Regions from separate parts of the Robertmurraya beringensis genome, predicted to be linked through region 3. Evidence: riboswitches for the same ligand, from Rfam matches in the RefSeq annotation. Region 3 holds a riboswitch; each other region holds the start of a gene.
What was found. A riboswitch is a leader RNA that binds a small molecule or an ion and turns the genes downstream of it on or off. The one in region 3 is predicted to bind glycine.

Region 1: it holds a riboswitch for glycine, as region 3 does, so the genes downstream of both, ACFFHF_RS04805 (ACT domain-containing protein) here and ACFFHF_RS14545 (amino acid permease) in region 3, are expected to answer to the same signal.
Region 2: it holds a riboswitch for glycine, as region 3 does, so the genes downstream of both, gcvT (glycine cleavage system aminomethyltransferase GcvT) here and ACFFHF_RS14545 (amino acid permease) in region 3, are expected to answer to the same signal.

What each region holds. Positions count from the first base shown of each region.
Region 1 is NZ_JBHLUU010000016.1:93,918-100,000, forward strand. Features, by position in the region: gene ACFFHF_RS04795 (aldehyde dehydrogenase family protein) at 1-612, shown strand, start outside; gene ACFFHF_RS04800 (ABC transporter permease subunit) at 685-1,122, opposite strand; glycine riboswitch at 1,358-1,435, shown strand; gene ACFFHF_RS04805 (ACT domain-containing protein) at 1,527-1,802, shown strand; gene ACFFHF_RS04810 (PFL family protein) at 1,820-3,181, shown strand; gene ACFFHF_RS04815 (coiled-coil domain-containing protein) at 3,291-6,083, opposite strand, start outside.
Region 2 is NZ_JBHLUU010000015.1:345,372-351,454, reverse strand. Features, by position in the region: gene gcvPB (aminomethyl-transferring glycine dehydrogenase subunit GcvPB) at 1-871, opposite strand, end outside; gene gcvPA (aminomethyl-transferring glycine dehydrogenase subunit GcvPA) at 864-2,210, opposite strand; gene gcvT (glycine cleavage system aminomethyltransferase GcvT) at 2,227-3,339, opposite strand; glycine riboswitch at 3,478-3,569, opposite strand; gene ACFFHF_RS04065 (DEAD/DEAH box helicase) at 3,738-5,426, shown strand; gene ACFFHF_RS04060 (YqhG family protein) at 5,404-6,083, shown strand, end outside.
Region 3 is NZ_JBHLUU010000103.1:15,567-21,649, reverse strand. Features, by position in the region: gene ACFFHF_RS14555 (L-dopachrome tautomerase-related protein) at 1-1,000, opposite strand, end outside; gene ACFFHF_RS14550 (hypothetical protein) at 1,275-1,757, shown strand; glycine riboswitch at 2,168-2,244, shown strand; gene ACFFHF_RS14545 (amino acid permease) at 2,407-3,753, shown strand; gene ACFFHF_RS14540 (SLC45 family MFS transporter) at 4,071-5,249, shown strand; gene ACFFHF_RS14535 (NADH-dependent flavin oxidoreductase) at 5,284-6,083, opposite strand, start outside.

The sequences.
Region 1 (6,083 bases), on a different contig from region 3:
CAAGGACAAATTTGTATGATTATTAACCGAATCATTGTTCATAAAGATAAATATGATGAGTTTGTTGATAAATTTGTAGCTAGAGCGAGAGAACTTCCGTTTGGAGATCCAAGTGATCCAAAGACAGTTATTGGGCCATTGGTTAACGAGCGCCAATTGGAAAAAGCCCTTCAATACATTGAAGAAGCGAAACTTGAAGGAGCAACTGTTGCTTTAGAAGGGAAACGAGTGGGTAACGTCCTTACTCCATTTGTTTTCACGAATGTCAATAATTCTAGTAAATTGGCACAAACCGAGTTATTTGCTCCTATTGCTACTATTATTAAGGCACAAACAGATAGTGAGGCCATTGAAATCGCTAACGATACTGATTATGGACTAAGTTCAGCCATATTTACAAAGGACTTAGCCCGGGGAGAAGAATTAGCCCTCCAAATTGATAGCGGGATGACACATATTAATGACCAAACCGTAAATGATGCTCCAAATATTCCATTCGGAGGAAATAAAGCTAGTGGATTAGGTCGATTCGGAAATCCATGGGTGGTCGAAGAATTCACAGTAACGAAATGGGTATCTATTCAAACAACAAACAGACAGTATCCATTCTAAATATTAATCAAAACTTGAAAGCACATGAGAATACAATTCGCTCTCATGTGCTTTCAAATTTCCACTTTTCTATTAATTTTTACTGCGCATTCGATCAAGCAGAACAGCAATGACAATGACTATCCCTTTTACGACTTGTTGCCAATAATAATCTACGTTAAGCAAGGTCATCCCATTTGTTAGTACAGCCACAATTAACACGCCAATGATGGTTCCTTGTATTCTTCCTCGTCCTCCTACAAAACTAGTACCACCAAGAACGACTGCTGCAATCGCATCCAGTTCAAACGCGATACCCACCATCGGCTGTCCAGAGAATAAGCGCCCTGCCATCACCACTCCACTAATACCTGCAAGCAAACCACTGATCGAGTAGACATTAATTAATGTACGATTCACTTTAATTCCGGTTAGATGGGCAGCCTCTTCGTTGCCGCCAATCGCATAGACATGGCGTCCAAACATCGTGTATTTCAATACGACAAACATGATGAGATAAACTATGGCCATGATATAGATCGGAGTATACATTCATTCATAAACGTGGATGTTTTTGATCGTTTATGCTCATTTTTGATTATATGTTCTTTTTTACCATTTTTCAATAACAATTTTCAGAAAAGTCAAAATCGAAATAGTCTTTTTTTATTTTTCTCAAATTTTAATTGACTGAATTATTATTTATTGATAATATCTAACTTAATTCAATACAGCCGCCATGATGGTAGTGGATCAAACTATTACCGGAGCAGCTTCTGGAGAGACCGTATGCATACGGCGCCGAAGGATTCACAATCTCAGGCAAAAGGACAGAAGAGAATGTTTGCATAATAATATTTTTGCACACTCTTCTTACCCGAGATTGGAGATACTCCAATCTTTTTTTATTTCAAAAAAATAATGAGGTGGAACAAATGGAAAGAAGACGTGCAGTGGTAAGTGTGATCGGAAAGGACAAGGTTGGCATTATTTCTAAAGTAACAACGATTCTTGCTGATAATAACATGAATATTTTGGATATCAGCCAAACTATTTTACAAGACTTTTTTACGATGATGATGATTATTGATGTGACCGGTAACGAAAATTTGTCACAACTCCGTGACCAACTGGATTTAGTTGGGGAGGAAATGGACTTAAAAATAAACATTCAGCTTGAAGAGATTTTTCAAGCGATGCACAGAATTTAGTTAGGTGGGGACAGACTATGACAATTGCAATGGATGAAATCCTTCAAACTATACGAATGGTTCAGATGGAAAACCTAGATATTCGAACCGTAACAATGGGAATCAGTCTCCGTGATTGTGCGGATTCCGATTTCCATAAAATGCAGCAAAATGTATTTCATAAAATTACTACTTATGCTAAGGATTTAACGAAAGTAGCAGTAGAAACAGAAAAAGAATTTGGCGTGCCGATTATTAATAAGCGTATATCTATTACGCCCATTGCTGAAATCCTAGGAAACGCAACCGTTGAACAAACGGTAGAGCTTGCAAAAACACTTGATCTAGCGGCAAAGCAATTAGGTGTGGATTTTATCGGAGGATTCTCTGCCCTAGTTCACAAAGGTTTTTCTAAAGGTGATGAGACCTTACTTAAAGCCTTGCCAGAAGCACTTAGTGTAACAGAAAGAGTTTGCGCCTCTGTTTCAGTGGCGACTACTCGTACCGGTATTAATATGGATGCGGTTAAGCAATTAGGTTTTGTTATCAAAGAAGCAGCCGAGCGGACAAAGGATCAAAATGGAATTGCTTGTGCTAAGCTCGTTGTGTTTTGTAATCCTGTTGAAGATAATCCATTTATGGCTGGAGCTTTTCATGGAGCTGGAGAAGGCGAAGCGGTTATTAACGTTGGTGTTAGTGGCCCTGGTGTCGTATTGAACGCGTTAAAAAAACACCCACATGCTGACCTTGGAGAAGTATCTGATATTATCAAAAAAACAGCGTTCAAAATTACACGTGCAGGTGAGCTTATTGGTAGAGTGGTAGCCGAGAGGCTCGATATTCCGTTTGGGATTATGGACCTCTCTTTGGCTCCTACCAATGCCATTAATGATAGTGTTGCAGAAATCTTAGAGGAAATTGGCCTTGAGCGCGTGGGTACGCATGGAACGATCGCAGCCTTGGCCCTCATGAATGACGCGGTGAAAAAAGGTGGAGCCATGGCCAGTTCTTATGTTGGTGGATTAAGTGGAGCTTTTATTCCGGTCAGTGAAGATAATGGAATGATTCGAGGAATTATCGACGGTGCTTTAAGTTTATCAAAACTTGAAGCAATGACATGCGTCTGTTCAGTTGGACTTGATATGATTGCTATAACAGGAGATGTTACGCCTGCTACCCTATCCGCAATGATTGCAGATGAAGCAGCTATCGGAATGATAAACAAAAAAACAACAGCAGTAAGGGTCATCCCTGTACCTGGAAAGCAAGAAGGAGAAATGGTTGAATTTGGAGGACTACTTGGGAGAGCACCCGTTATGGGGGTAAATCCATTCAGCTCACAGAATATGATTAATCGCGGCGGAAGAATTCCCGCACCCCTACAAGCACTGATTAATTAATTTTAGAATTAAGAAAAAAACAGTGTTTTCAAATTTTCCATACGTCGAGATTCTCTACTAGAAAAAATCCCACCTTCCTATATAGAAGGTGGATTTTTTCATTATGTTCCTATTGAAGGACTTCTTCTCCTTGAAATATCCGATAGGCTGGAACGATGGTGTCGGAGACTATTTCTTTTCCTTTTTCACGAATGAAGTCCAGTTTATAGTAGGAGTCAAATCGTTGGCTGATTTCTGTTTTCACGAGCTCGGGCGGAGTGACAACGATAAATTGGAACTTTAACTTATCGGCAACTGCAAAGATTGGGTCAAGGACATGTGTGGATGCAGCTTGTCCGAACGGATTATCGCAGACTAAAGGAACCCAGCTTTGATCGGTTTCGCTTTTAACTGATAATAACATCATCATCATCACCATGCGAGCTGATAACTTTTGTCCACCACTGCCATCCGATTTTGTCTTAGAACCTTGATTAATGGTCTGCCAAGTGGAGTAATGCTCTCTTTGCGGTTTCCCATACATAAAGGCATTATCCGTTCTCATATTATAGACAAGTAGCTCAGGATATCGATTTCTCAGTGATACAAACAAAATTTGCTCGTCACTAATAAGCTGTTTAATTTCCTGGTCTAATAATCGATTATGATCATCAATCATATCAAATTGCTTTGTAATTTTATTTATCGCTGAAACAAAGTGCTGCTTTAATAACGGTTCAATATCTTCCGCCTTTTTAGGCAGGATGTCTTCTTTTAATTGGACGAGAGGGAAAGATCCTCGTTCATTTTTCAACTTCATTTTCACAATCATGGAACGAATGGCTTCTGAAATACTCATCACTTTCATACTAGCACGGCTAGCCCAGAAGTTTTGAGCCTTTTCTGCCCTTTCTTTGTCTCGTTCTAATTGTTCTAAACCACTTTGTGAGAATCGCTTCATATTTTTCACAATGCTTTGAATATGCGAGTAATGCCTTGTATCCATATGGTCTAATGTCGTTAACACTTCATTCTTAAAACGAATCTCCCAATCTTTTCCTTCAATTGCAAGCTTTAAGTTACGCAAGGATTGATCAATTTTTGCATGCTTTTCTTGTCCTTCTTCTAAAATCTCTTGATGTTTTTCGCACCAGGATAAGATACATGCTTTCCCTTGAGTCTTAATTAACTCTAGCTCATGTTCGGTAAAGACTGCTGCATCTTCCTTTAAGATCACGGATAGAGTTAACAAGTCCCCTTCATAACTAGCAATATTGGTTTCTGTTTCTTTCTGACGTTTTTCCGTCTTCTTTACTTCATCCTTCGTTATCTTCGTTTGGTCTTTTATTTCTACTTCCTTTACTTCTAAGTCAAGATCTGCCCATTCTTCAGGCTGTCTTTCATGCTTAGCTATCTTTTTTCCAGTCTTTTCACGCTGTTCAGTCGCATGCTGCAACGATGTTTCAGCCACCGTTACAGCCGTTCCTTGTTCACGTTCTTCCTTTTCCGCAGCCTTTGCTTCCTTCTGTGCCGTTTGCAGCATATTTTCTAAGATACTAATAGGTTCGTCAGGTGCAGAGGCCTTTTCCCACTCCTCATTTGCTGCTTTGAGTTTTTTCTCTAATTTTGTTTGCTGCTTTTGTTCGGTTTCTTTCTTTGCTTGAATAACGAGCAACTCTCTAGCTTGTTCTTCCTTTGATTTTTGAAGCTGTTTCAACTCTTCCATTCTCCCATTTATCTCTTCTAATAAATGAGTGGATAGGCGTGGAACTTCTTCACTTTGGTCGACTTTTTCATCAGGTGGAAAAGCTGCTCCTTCCATAAAGAACGCAATCTCCTTTATATTCTGTTCGGTTGTCAGCTTCCATTCTACATACGTATGATTCCACTTGGTTTGCAGCTCCACAATCTGTTGGTGCTCTTTTCCTAATTCTTGTTGCTGTAGGACCAAGGCTTCCTTTAGTTTCTCTTTTTCTTCTTTCACCCGTTTATTTTCTTGATGAAGTGTTTTTTCTTTTTCAAACTCCTCTAATGTTTCCACATCTTTTGTAAGCTTTTCTATTTTTCGCTTTGTGTGTTCCAATTGCTCTTTTAACTGAAGCTGAAATTCCTTTTCCTTTTCTTGTTGAATGATGATTTCCTGCAAATTAGCTTTCTTAGTAAGAAGAGCGTTCTGTTCCTGATTAAGTTTTTTTACGATATCACTAGATAATTCGCCTGATAAAAACCGATCGATTTCTTTTAACATACGACGTAAGGAGTTTTCTGTTTTTTCAATCTCAATCAGTGTATCTTTCTTTTCTTCTATTTGTTTAGCCATACTAATTTTCCAGTGGGTGAATTGATTCTTATCCGATAACAACTCTTTTTCGGTTCCGTTAATGATGACAAAGGAAGATGGGTGATTGTCGCTGTTCATTTCCTCACGCATGAAAATCGGAACCGGACTTTTAAACATTCTTCCTGATAGAACCTGCTGATTAATTTTTTGCCACTGATGCTGACTTACGACTAAACCGTACGGAAGGAGCGGATATGTTAAGCAATAATTCGCCATATCTTCTGCACGTAATGATTGAAGAAACTGTGTACCATAAAACACATCAATGCCTGTCTTCTCGTCGATCCATTCTTTTAATTCTTTTACATCTTTATTAGCAATCCAAAACCCCTCATCATTTAAGGAATGATCAAGCTGCGTTTCCCAAAGTTCTTTTTTAATTTGTTCCCCTTGTTGTCTGTTACCCGCCAGAAGTTCTTCTATCTGTAACGCATACTTTGATAAAAGAGAGTGAGTAAACGGTGCTGTGACATCATCTAATAAACCATGAAGCTTATCTAATAGTTTTGATTCTCTTTGCTCTTGCTCGTTATTTGCTACCTTTAATTCCGTGCACTTTTCTTCTGAAAACTGAATGGATTG
Region 2 (6,083 bases), on a different contig from region 3:
CCCCAACAGGACCCGACCCAGGACCTCCACCGCCATGTGGACCAGTGAATGTTTTATGAAGATTTAAATGAACCACATCAAAGCCCATATCTCCTGGTCTAGCTTTAGAAAGGACAGCATTTAAGTTTGCTCCATCATAATAAAGCTTTCCGCCAGCTTCGTGAACAATCTGCGCCATTTCAAGGATATTTTCTTCAAATAAACCTAGAGTATTTGGATTGGTTAGCATCAAGGCAGCAGTGTCTTCTCCAACAACACTTCTTAGGTCATTTAAATCCACTAATCCATTTTCATCAGATTTTACAGTGATGGTTTCAAAACCTGCGACGGTTGCTGAAGCTGGATTTGTTCCATGAGCGGAGTCAGGTACAATCACCTTTGTTCTTTTCGTGTCCCCGTTTGCTTCATGGAAGGCACGAATGAGCATAAGTCCCGTCCACTCACCATGTGCTCCTGCAGCAGGCTGTAATGTAACTTCATCCATACCCGTAATTTCAATTAGATGCTCCTGAAGATCGTACATAAGCTCCAATGCACCTTGAACAGAGCTCTCATCTTGAAGTGGGTGAATATGAGCAAAGCCAGCGATACGAGCGACGTTTTCGTTGATCTTTGGATTGTATTTCATCGTACAAGATCCAAGAGGATAAAAACCAGAGTCCACTCCATGATTTCTTTTTGAAAGAGCGGTGTAATGACGCATGATATCAAGCTCAGAAACCTCAGGTAAATTTGGTTCTTCAGCTCGCAAATATTCAGCTGGAATCAAATCATCTAAGTTTACCTCAGGGATATCCATCTCCGGGAGACTATACCCTACTCGGCCAGAGGTACTTAATTCAAAAATGAGCGCTTGGTCTTCCTTATGCATGATAATCCCCCATTCTATCAACAAACAGATCTATTTCTTCTTTTGTACGTAGTTCAGTCACTGCCACGAGCATGTGATTCTTTAACTCTGGATAATCACGACCGAGATCGTAACCTCCAATGATTCCTTCCTTTAATAGCTGTTGGTTTACTTCTTTCACAGGCTTATTTAAGACAACTACAAATTCATTAAAACATGGTCCATTAAAGGCAATGGTGAATCCTTTATTTTCAAATGCTTTCTTTGCATAGTGAGCTCTTTGGATATTGCTCACAGCCATCTCTTTGACGCCTTTTTTCCCTAAAGCCGTCATAGCTACCGAAGCAGCTAAAGCATTCAACGCTTGGTTTGAGCAAATATTAGATGTTGCCTTGTCACGTCGGATATGTTGTTCTCTTGCTTGAAGCGTTAAAACAAACCCTCTTCTTCCTTGATCATCTTTTGTTTGACCAACAAGACGACCAGGAATTTTACGAACCAATTTATTCGTTACAGCAAAATAACCGCAATGTGGTCCACCAAATGAAGTTGGAATTCCAAACGGCTGTGCATCTCCCGCTACAATATCAGCACCAAAGGCTCCCGGAGGTGTTAATGCACCAAGGGACAAAGGATTACTTGATACGACAAACATTGCTTTGTTCGCGTGAATGATTTCCTCGAGTTCTTTCATCGGCTCGATTCTTCCAAAGAAGTTTGGATACTGTACGATAACGGCTGCAATATCATCACCCATTTCGCTCTTTAACGCCTCTAAATCAGTAACACCATCTTGGTATGGAATCTCTACGACTTCTACGTATTGTCCTTTTGCATACGTCTTGACTACATCCTTTGTTTCCGGATGTACTGTACTAGAGAGAAGCACCTTTTTACGCTTCGTATGACCAGAGCTTAGCATCGCCGCTTCTGCCAAAGCGGTACCACCGTCATACATCGAAGAGTTAGCTACGTCCATACCTGTTAATTCACAAATCATTGTTTGAAATTCAAAGATCGCCTGTAACTCACCTTGTGAAATTTCTGGTTGATAAGGTGTATAGGCTGTGTAAAATTCTGAACGTGAAAGAACATGATCTACAATGACAGGCATGTAATGATCATACACACCAGCTCCTAAAAAGGAAGTATGTGAGCGTAAGTCGGCATTTTTAGAAGCCAAAAGAGTTAATTCTTTTAATAAGGCTGTCTCCGATTTAGCTTTTTTAATATTATATTCTCCCTTAAACTGTACACTTTCTGGAATATCGTTAAAAAGCTCCTGAACATCGGAAATTCCGATTTCTTCTAGCATGGCTTTTTTATCGGTTTCTGTCATTGGTAAGTAGCGATGCTTCATGACGTTTGTTCCTCCCTTATTTCTTTTCCCTTTTATAAAATGGTGTTGGTATCACTTTCACCTTCAAGCGTTTCCCACGAATCTCAATGGTTAGCTCCGACTCTGCAGATACGACTGTTGAATCCACTAACGCTAAGCCAATGTTTCTTTTCAACGTAGGTGATTGTGTTCCAGTTGTTACTTCTCCTACGAGTTGTTCACCCACATACACCGGATAACCATGTCTTGGTATGCCTCTGTCAATCATTTCAATGCCTATTAGTTTACGAGGGATTCCAGCTTCCTTTTGCTGCTTTAAAGCTTGCTTTCCAATAAAATCTACTTCCTTATTAACTTTCACAGCGAAACCAATACCAGCTTCTAACGGAGAAATCGTGGAAGAAAGCTCCTGACCATAAAGGGCCAAATTAGCTTCGAAGCGAAGGGTATCACGAGCGCCTAAGCCACAAGGAAGAACGCCGTCTTCTTTACCTGCCTCAAGAATGGTTTCCCATAGGAAAGTCGCATCTTCACTCTTACAGTACACCTCAAAGCCATCTTCTCCGGTGTACCCTGTTCTGGAAACAAGTGCCTCTTTTCCTCCGATGGATACTTTCTCTTGAAATTTAAAATATCCAATTGTCGAAAGGTCAGCTGTATCAACTAGCTTCTGAAGAACCTGTTCGGCAAGCGGGCCTTGAAGAGCTAGCTGGCCCATTTGTTCAGAAAGATTCAAAAGCGTTACATCCCCTTCAACACGATCGTTTAACCATGTAAAATCTTTTTCAATATTTGAAGCATTTACAACAAGCAGATAATGGTCGTGATTCAGTTTATAGATGAGAAGATCGTCGACCGTACCACCATTCTCGTAGCACATAGCAGTATATTGTGCATCACCTATTTGCAGCTTCGATACATCATTCGTCATCATTTTTTGGAGGTAGGCCAAACTGTCTGTCCCTTTCACTTCAATTTCTCCCATATGAGAAACATCGAACAATCCTGCCTTCGTTCTTACAGCCTCATGCTCTTCTTTAATGCTTGAAAATTGAACTGGCAGTTCCCATCCTCCAAAGTCAATGGTTTTCCCACCATATTGTTGATACACGTCAAAAAGCGGTGTTCTTTTTAGTTGCGCCACTATCATTTCCCCCTTTTCAAATCATAAAAAAAGGACAGAGACCCCCCTCTTTACTTAAGAAAGGTCTCTGTCCTGGCACCTGAAAGTTTACCGTTTGGCTGTCCCCTTTGGTGGCTTCAAATGATGAAGCGCTCTCCAGAGCTGCGTCAAACAAGAGTTCTTTTGCCTGAGAGATTCACAAATTTTTGTTTGCTCCTTCGGCGCTACTTAGAAGTAGTCTCTCCCCTTGTTCTCATTCGCATTATAAAATTTCCCAATTTGGATCATACTAAGCTGTACTATAGAACATTCGTCAAAATAAACTATAATGTGACAAATTTCAAAACTTTTAAGATATTATCATCCTACCATTTCGAAACCCATACGGCAATATATTTATCGATCAAAAAAGGGAGTTGTTTTTAATGACGGTAGAGATTGAGTTTGATTCTTCTTGGCAGGAGGGACTGGTAGAGAAAATTACAAATGACGGCCCTTGGGGGAACTTTGAGTTATATAAGCTAGCGGTAGAGGTAGAAAAACATACGGTTATTGATAATTTTGAGGGATTACAAGCTCCCAAACATCTCCCTAATTTAACACCGCTACCTCATCAGCTAGAAGTTGCCAAGCAAGTTGTTGAAAGTATGAACGGAAAAGCCATCCTTGCAGATGAAGTAGGTTTGGGGAAAACGATCGAAGCAGGGCTTATTTTAAAAGAATACATGATTAGAGGTCTTGTAAAAAAAGTCCTCATTCTTGTTCCCGCCTCCCTTGTTACCCAATGGTCATATGAATTAACAAGTAAATTTTATATTCCGGCAGTTGCACAACGTAAAAGCTATGTGTGGGAACAGTGTGATGTAGTTGTATCTTCCATCGATACAGCTAAACGTGCTCCACATCGAGAAATCATTCTCTCTCAAGATTATGATCTGATTATTATTGATGAAGCACATAAATTAAAAAACAATAAAACAAAAAACTATGAATTTGTACAAAGCTTAAAGAAAAAATTCTGTTTACTTCTAACAGCAACCCCTATTCAAAATCGAGTTGGTGAGATTTTCAACCTTGTCTCTCTCTTAAAACCTGGTCATCTAGGAAATGAATCTGTGTTTAATGAAAAATATAAGAAGGATTCCCGCGATATTAACGATAATGAACATTTAAAAGAGCTTGTAAATAAAGTGATGATTAGAAATCGTCGAGCAGACACAGGTATTGAATGGACGAAAAGACAAGTTGAAACCATTCCTATTGAGCTTACTAAGGAAGAGCAGGATTTGTATGATTCTGTTACTGAGCTACGATCAGAGGGAGACTGGACAACGACATCCGCTTTCTCAGTCATGACTCTTCAAAGAGAAGCATGCAGTAGTAGAGAGGCAGTGTTTTTCACATTAAAGAATATGCTTGAAAAGAAAGAAAACCCCTCGAAGGAATATCAGGATCAAATCACATATTTAATCGAGAAGGTAAACGCCGTTCATACGAATTCGAAGGCCGTCAAAGCTCTAGAATTGATTCAACAAGTAAATGATAAAGTCATTATTTTTACCGAATATCGAGCCACTCAGCTCTATCTTCAATGGTATCTAAAGCAAAATGGAATCAGTTCCGTACCCTTCCGTGGTGGATTTAAAAGAGGCAAAAAAGACTGGATGAGACAGCTTTTTGAAAACAATGTACAGGTCCTTATTGCAACCGAAGCAGGTGGAGAAGGAATTAATCTTCAGTTCTGTAATCATATCATTAATTTTGACCTGCCTTGGAATCCTATGAGACTAGAGCAACGTATCGGGAGAATTCACCGCCTAGGGCAAGAAAAAGACGTAATGATTTATAATTTTGCAACTAAAGGAACTGTGGAAGAACATGTTCTAAAGCTACTACATGAAAAAATAAATTTATTTGAAAAAGTAATTGGTGATCTCGATGATATTCTGACTCGGTTAGAGTTTGGTAGCTTTGAGGATCATCTATCAGATATATTCGGAAACTCCACCTCTGAAGGGGAAATGCGAATAAAAATGGACAATCTAGCTTCCATGATTCAATTTGCTGAAGAAGTAAAGGATGGTGATTATCGTGCAGCAACAGGAAATTCATAATTTTTTGGTGAAGTATTTTACTGCTAACCAATGTGAAATACTCGTAAATACCGGTTCATATATAACCGTACAATTAACAGTTGAATTAGATAAGGAATTGATGAATCGTCCGTTTTACTGGCATTACTTAGAAAAAACAGGTGGAGTTCCAAACCCTATGAAACTTACGCTTATTACGGATCAAAAAAAGACACCTGAAGATATTAAAGGCGAGGTCATCCATTTTGGCTCGCCAAGACTTCATCAAATATTTCATTCAACTAAAAACCTTGCTGGATATATTCGGCTTTATGAAGATCATCAAGCAACCATGGGTCAACAAGTACCATTACGTCCTTGGTTAGGTATGAACGTAAAAATCTCCTATCAATGTGATCGTAAAAGAGATGTCTTTCGGTCGATTGGTCTACAATTAATTAATGGTCAACTAATCGAGAACTTTCACGATGAACTGTTAAAATTACAATTAGCTCGCAAAATACCTGACTACTCCTTTACCTTATCACCACTTATTATGCCGAATAGTGGGGTAACACGAATTCAGAATATGATTCGTTCAAACATTCTTGAAGAAGATCATTCATGGGCAAACGATGCTAGAGAACGCTGGTCAAAAGACATGAAATTGCTGGAACATTTTTATGAAGAAGCGGAGGA
Region 3 (6,083 bases):
GGTGTAATTGGTTCACAATAACATATAAGTATTGATCCGGCCCAATTGAAAACGTATCTGGCCATAAAATTCTCGGATCATGAGCGATTGTTTCCATTATGCCATTCGGCAATATCTTTCGAATACTGTTGTTTTCATAGTCTCCGGCATAAATGGTTCCTTTTGCCCCAGTGATCATTCCATCAGACGCACCTTTTTCTCCCCAGTACTCCACCTGATAAGGTAGTTCTATGTCGGGTATCGTTCTGTCTCTTAGAGCTTCTGTTGAGATCGAATACAAATGCCGACTGGTAAGTGGACAGTAAAATAAAATCTTTCCATCGGGAGAAATCGCTATACCATCAGACGCCAATTTAAATGGAGATGTGGATCCATCTTTGTTTCGGTTCATCAAAATTTCACCTTCTACTTTCGGCAAAAAATAAGGGTCGGGTGAAGTTGAATTAGCTCCATTTAACCGTCTAAACGCCTTTCCATTTTCTAAATCTACAACGATAATAGCTCCTGGTCCTTTGGAAGATGAATCCGTTATATAGGCATAACCGGCTTTTCCAACACGAAAATCGAATCGGACATCATTCAGATAAGTTGTTGGAAGGACAACATCTTCTGTAAAGGTATATACTTTTCTTATTGTATTGGTTTTTAAATCAACAGCGACTAATTTTGCCCCTCCTTTAATTGGTTCAGAAAAATTCGGTGCCGCTGTATCTAATACCCAAAGTGTTCCTCTTCCATCCGCAACTACACTTTGGACACTGATAAAAGACATTGTGATATTACCCTGATAACCCAAATTGGTTTCTAAACTAGGATAAGGCTGCAAAGTATCCCCAACAATTTCCGCAACAGTGAATTTAACGTCGTCTCCCCATTTCGGAAAGCAAATGAAAATACGACCGGTTTCTGATACGCTAACACCTGTCGGCATAGCTCCATAAAATTCATAGACTAGTTCTAACTTACCGAAATATTTTTCCATAGGTAACATAGGCTTCATGATGTCCTCCTCAAAAATTTCGCACGGGATATCACCTATATATGATTTAAAATATTTTTAGTGCCTGGTTCATAATGGGCTAAAATTTTTACATATAGTAGATAAGAATGATGAATACGGACATGATGCTAAAATACTGAATAATAATTTCTAATGGATTAGCACTCCTGTTTCACCACAGAGTAGATTTGATAAAAGGATTAAAAAAGGAAGTATGATCTATGTGTAAAAAGATGGAAAATAGGGAAGTTTAATAAATAAAAAGGAATAAGATATGATAGGACTTTTTATTGCCATTATTACTTTTAATTTTATTGCCTTTAAAACAGTGAAAAGATTCACTACAAACCAAATTGTGCATATATGGATCTTTACAATTGCTTTTCAGTGTATTTTTGATCTAATTGTTGAATTTAAATATCATGCCTATTGGTATTTTGATAAGCAGGTCGATTGGTTAGGGATGCTTGCTCATACAGTACTTATTCCTCCAGTTAATATGATGTTTCTGAATTGGTTTCCTTTTTATCAATCGGTTTGGAAAAAATTCATTTATATGTTCTTCTGGGTGATTGGAATATTAATTTATGAAACCTTAACCCTGCTGCCTGAACCTTGGGGATATTTCCACTATGGTTGGTGGAGGATTTGGCATGCAGCCATTGTGGACCCGATTTTACTCCTTATATTGTTAGGATACTATAAATGGATTTGTAAATTAGAAATGCAACTATTAGAAAATACCATTCAAAAGTAAAATGCTCTTTTTGAGGGCATTTTTTTTAAGGTTTTCTTAAGGTTCGTCTTTAATAATTACTGAAGTTTACGGCAAAGGATATCCAAAAGGATTAAAGGGGGAGGAAAAATACCGTTAGAAGCTCGTATTATGGCAGTGGCTGATGCCTTTTTAAAAAGGATTGGTAAAACAAATACGAATCTATATCCAAGCAAGAAACTGATCGATCGAATTATCAAAAGGTCGGTTCATAGTGTGTAAAAATAAGATTGATCATCATCTCACAAAAATATTCTTGACCAACGAAAAGAATACTGCTAAAATTACAAATTATCGTAGAATAATAGCTTGAGAGTTTGTTGAAAAAACAAATCTCAGCTGTAAATAATTTAATCAAGCAAGCTATGAATGTTATGGGTCAAACTATAACAGGAGCGGCTTCTGGAGAGATCGCGTATTGCGACGCCGAAGGGTTCACAATCTCAGGCAAAAGGACAGAAGAGTAAAGATACTATTTGGTATGAATGAAAGAGTAAGTAAGTTCTCTTTTTATCATTTAACCATGTGTATTTGTTATTCTGACGTTTTAAGAGATTGGAGGGAACTCCAGTCTCTTTTTTTATGGCTATTATTACTACAATAACAATTGAAAAAAACGGAGGAATATCAAGTGGCACAGCATGAATTAAAAAGGGAACTGAAAAATCGACATGTACAGCTAATCGCAATTGGTGGAACGATTGGTACAGGATTGTTTTTAGGTTCAGGAAAAGCAATTTCATTAGCAGGTCCCTCTATCATCTTAGCTTATTTAATCGTAGGGATAGCAACCTTTTTTGTTATGAGAGCATTAGGGGAGCTTTTGTTATCGAATGCGGGTTATCAATCCTTTACCGATTTTGCAGTCGACTATATTGGACCATGGGCAGGCTTTGTGACAGGATGGACATACTGGTTCTGTTGGATTATGACGGCGATGGCCGATATTATTGCAGTAGGAATGTATGTGCAGTATTGGTTTGACATCCCACAATGGGTACCAGCGCTTATCTGTTTAATCATTTTATTAGGGTTGAATCTTTTAACAGTAAAGCTTTTTGGAGAATTAGAATTTTGGTTTGCGATTATTAAGGTTATCACCATTCTTGCTTTAATTGTGATTGGAGTGGTTTTACTTGTAATTGGATTTAAAACAGACGCAGGAACGGTTTCGATACAAAATTTATGGCAACACGGAGGGTTTTTCCCGAATGGAATTAGCGGCTTTTTATTTTCTTTCCAAATGGTCGTATTTGCTTTTGTTGGAGTAGAGTTGGTTGGTGTATCAGCTGCAGAAACAGCAAATCCAAAGAAAAATATTCCTTCAGCCATTAATAAAATTCCATTAAGAATTCTATTCTTTTATGTGGGTGCTTTAATTGTCCTGCTTAGTATAAATCCATGGAACCAATTGAATGCAGATACAAGTCCCTTTGTTAAGACCTTTACTTTAGTTGGTATTCCCGTTGCGGCCGGGATCATTAACTTTGTCGTATTAACTTCTGCTGCCTCTGCTAGTAATAGTGGATTATTTTCTACCAGTCGAATTATGTTTAACTTAGGACGTCAAAACGGTGGAAGAGGTATGCTTGCAAAGTTAAACAAAAATGCAGTGCCAAGTAATGCATTATTCATTTCAACGGTCATTGTTTCGGTCGGGACACTATTGAGTAAACTGATCCCTGAGCAAGCCTTTGGAATTGTAACGACCATTAGTGCAATTTGTTTCATTTGGGTGTGGAGCATAATTTTAATCTCTCATATTAGATATAAGAAAACTCGTCCAGATCTACATCAAAAATCAATATTTAAAGCTCCATTAACACCTTTTATTAACTATGTCGTACTAGCTCTTTTTGCCTTTATTTTGCTCGTAATGCTAATTTCAGAATCCACACGTGCAGCATTATTGTTAACACCATTATGGTTTGTTTTGTTATTTGGTTTGTATTTCTTTAAAAGAAAGAAATCGGTGTAATAGTGTAAGACACTTTGTCAGGAGAGGCAAGGTGTTTTCTTTTTTTTAGGCTCTTTTCTAAAACATTGTTGCTATAAACACACCTTTAGGAAATTAACTATATGTTTAGACAGCAATCAAAATTTTTTCATCCTTAGAAAAGAGCTACTCTTCAAATAGACCAATAAACCCAGCGTTATACCAAAAACAACAATCTTTACGAAACCAGCCTTTTTTTATATATAAAAGTAGAACAAGCAATTGTTCATAAAACTCAACATAGGATAATAGCATTATGTTCTCTAAAAAGATTTTCTTGAAGGTGTAGGGGGGGCACGATGAAAAAGACATGGTTGTTAGGCTTTGGGTTTTTTAGCATTAGTATCGGTTGGTCGCTGTATAACGGATTTGTACCATTTTTTCTTGAAAATTATTTAGCGAGCACGGCACTGATTGGTTTTTTAATGACCATTGATAACTATATTGCTTTATTTTTACAGCCTTATATTGGGCAACGCAGTGATCGGACGAATACAACCTATGGCAGACGAATGCCTTACTTACTTGTGGGAATCCCTCTAGCTGCTTTGTTTTTTGCACTAATTCCATTTCACAATAGTCTTTTAACTTTAATTATTTTTATGTTGTGCATGAACCTGTCGATGGCTATATTTAGATCTCCAACCATCGCTCTCATGCCAGATATCACACCAGAATACCAGCGAACAAAAGCAAATGGAATTATTAATTTTATGGGTGGCGTTGGTGCCATATTGGCATTTAGTGTGGGCTCTTATTTGTTTAGTGTGAATGAATCCACGCCTTTTTTAGCTGTTAGCGTCATATTTTTGGTAGCATTATGGGTTTTGTACAAAAACATTATTGAAAGACGGGATGCCCTCTTCTATTCAGTTACAACTGCACCGAAGCTCAGCTATAAAAGTGAGTTAAATCGTCCAACGATCATTTTATTAGCGGCAATCTTTTTCTGGTTTATTGCGATACAAGGGATGGAAGCCTTGTTTACTTTATACGGAGTAAGTGAACTAGGCTTAACCAAAACCGCATCTGCCTTTTCATTAGCCTTCTTTTCATTAAGCTTTGTTTTGTCGGCCATTCCTTCGGGGTTGCTGGGGGCTAAGTATGGAAAGAAAAGAATGATTATCATAGGAATAATGGGTTTGATTTTTGTGTTTTTATTGTTAACTACTGTTCAAACCGTTCTATTTCTTCGGATCCTTTTATTCGCGGGTGGAGTTTTTTGGGCCTGTATTAATATTAATGCTTATCCATATATTGTCTCGACAGGTAGCGAACATAGTTATGGAACTAGAACGGGTTTATATTATTTAGTTTCTTCGCTGTCGGCCATTATTTCACCACCCATATTAGGGGTCTTTATTGATCTCTTTGGTTTTGGAATTTTGTTTTATGCTGCTGCGGGAAGTATGGTGGTTGCGTTGGTTTGTATGTTGAAAGTGAAGAAGTCGGATAAACATATTGGTTTTGAAAGATAAGAGCTCTTGAACAAGTCAAGAGCTCTTTAATAAATTACACACCTGGAAACCAACCAGGGCTATTGATAATGGCATTCCATAGAGGGTCAGGAATAACTAATTCCTTCTGCTTCTCTTTGTTTATTTTTGTTACAATCTCATTCTCTCTGTTTTCAGAGATTTTTTGAACCCAGTCTGGATCAATGATTAGTTCTCTTCCTAAGGCGAGAAGAGGAACCCCCGTCGCAAACGCTTTACGTGCATCTTCAGCTGTGTAAATAGAACCTACTCCAATCAAAGGAACACGATCATTTATGGTTTCTAGTAAATACTCAATTCTACTCTTAGAGAGATCTTCTACTCCTCTATGTGGGGTGGAAAAGAAATCCATTAATGATACATGTAGATAATGAAGGTCTTTATCAGCTAAGGCGTCGATTAATTTCAAGGTGTCACCCATTGTAATTCCTGGCGTTTCAGGTTCCTCAGGGGAAAAACGATATCCTATTAAAAAGGGAGATTGTGCACTTTCTCGGACAACACGTTTTACCTCATTTACAACTTCCAGAGGAAAAGTCATCCGTTTTTCCAAACTGCCACCGAACCGGTCTTCTCTTCGATTGGAATGAGGGGAAAAGAATTGCTGTATTAAATAACCGTTTGCTCCATGAATCTCAACCCCATCAAACCCGGCTTCAATCGCTCGACGGGTAGTTTCACCAAACGCTTTGATCATTTCTTGAACTTCTTCTTCTGTTAAGGCTCGGGGATTTATATTTGGTTCTTCTGTGGAGACACCGCCTCTTTCAGCGGGAATATCACTGGCACTTACAATTTCACCGTTTGGAACAAGCT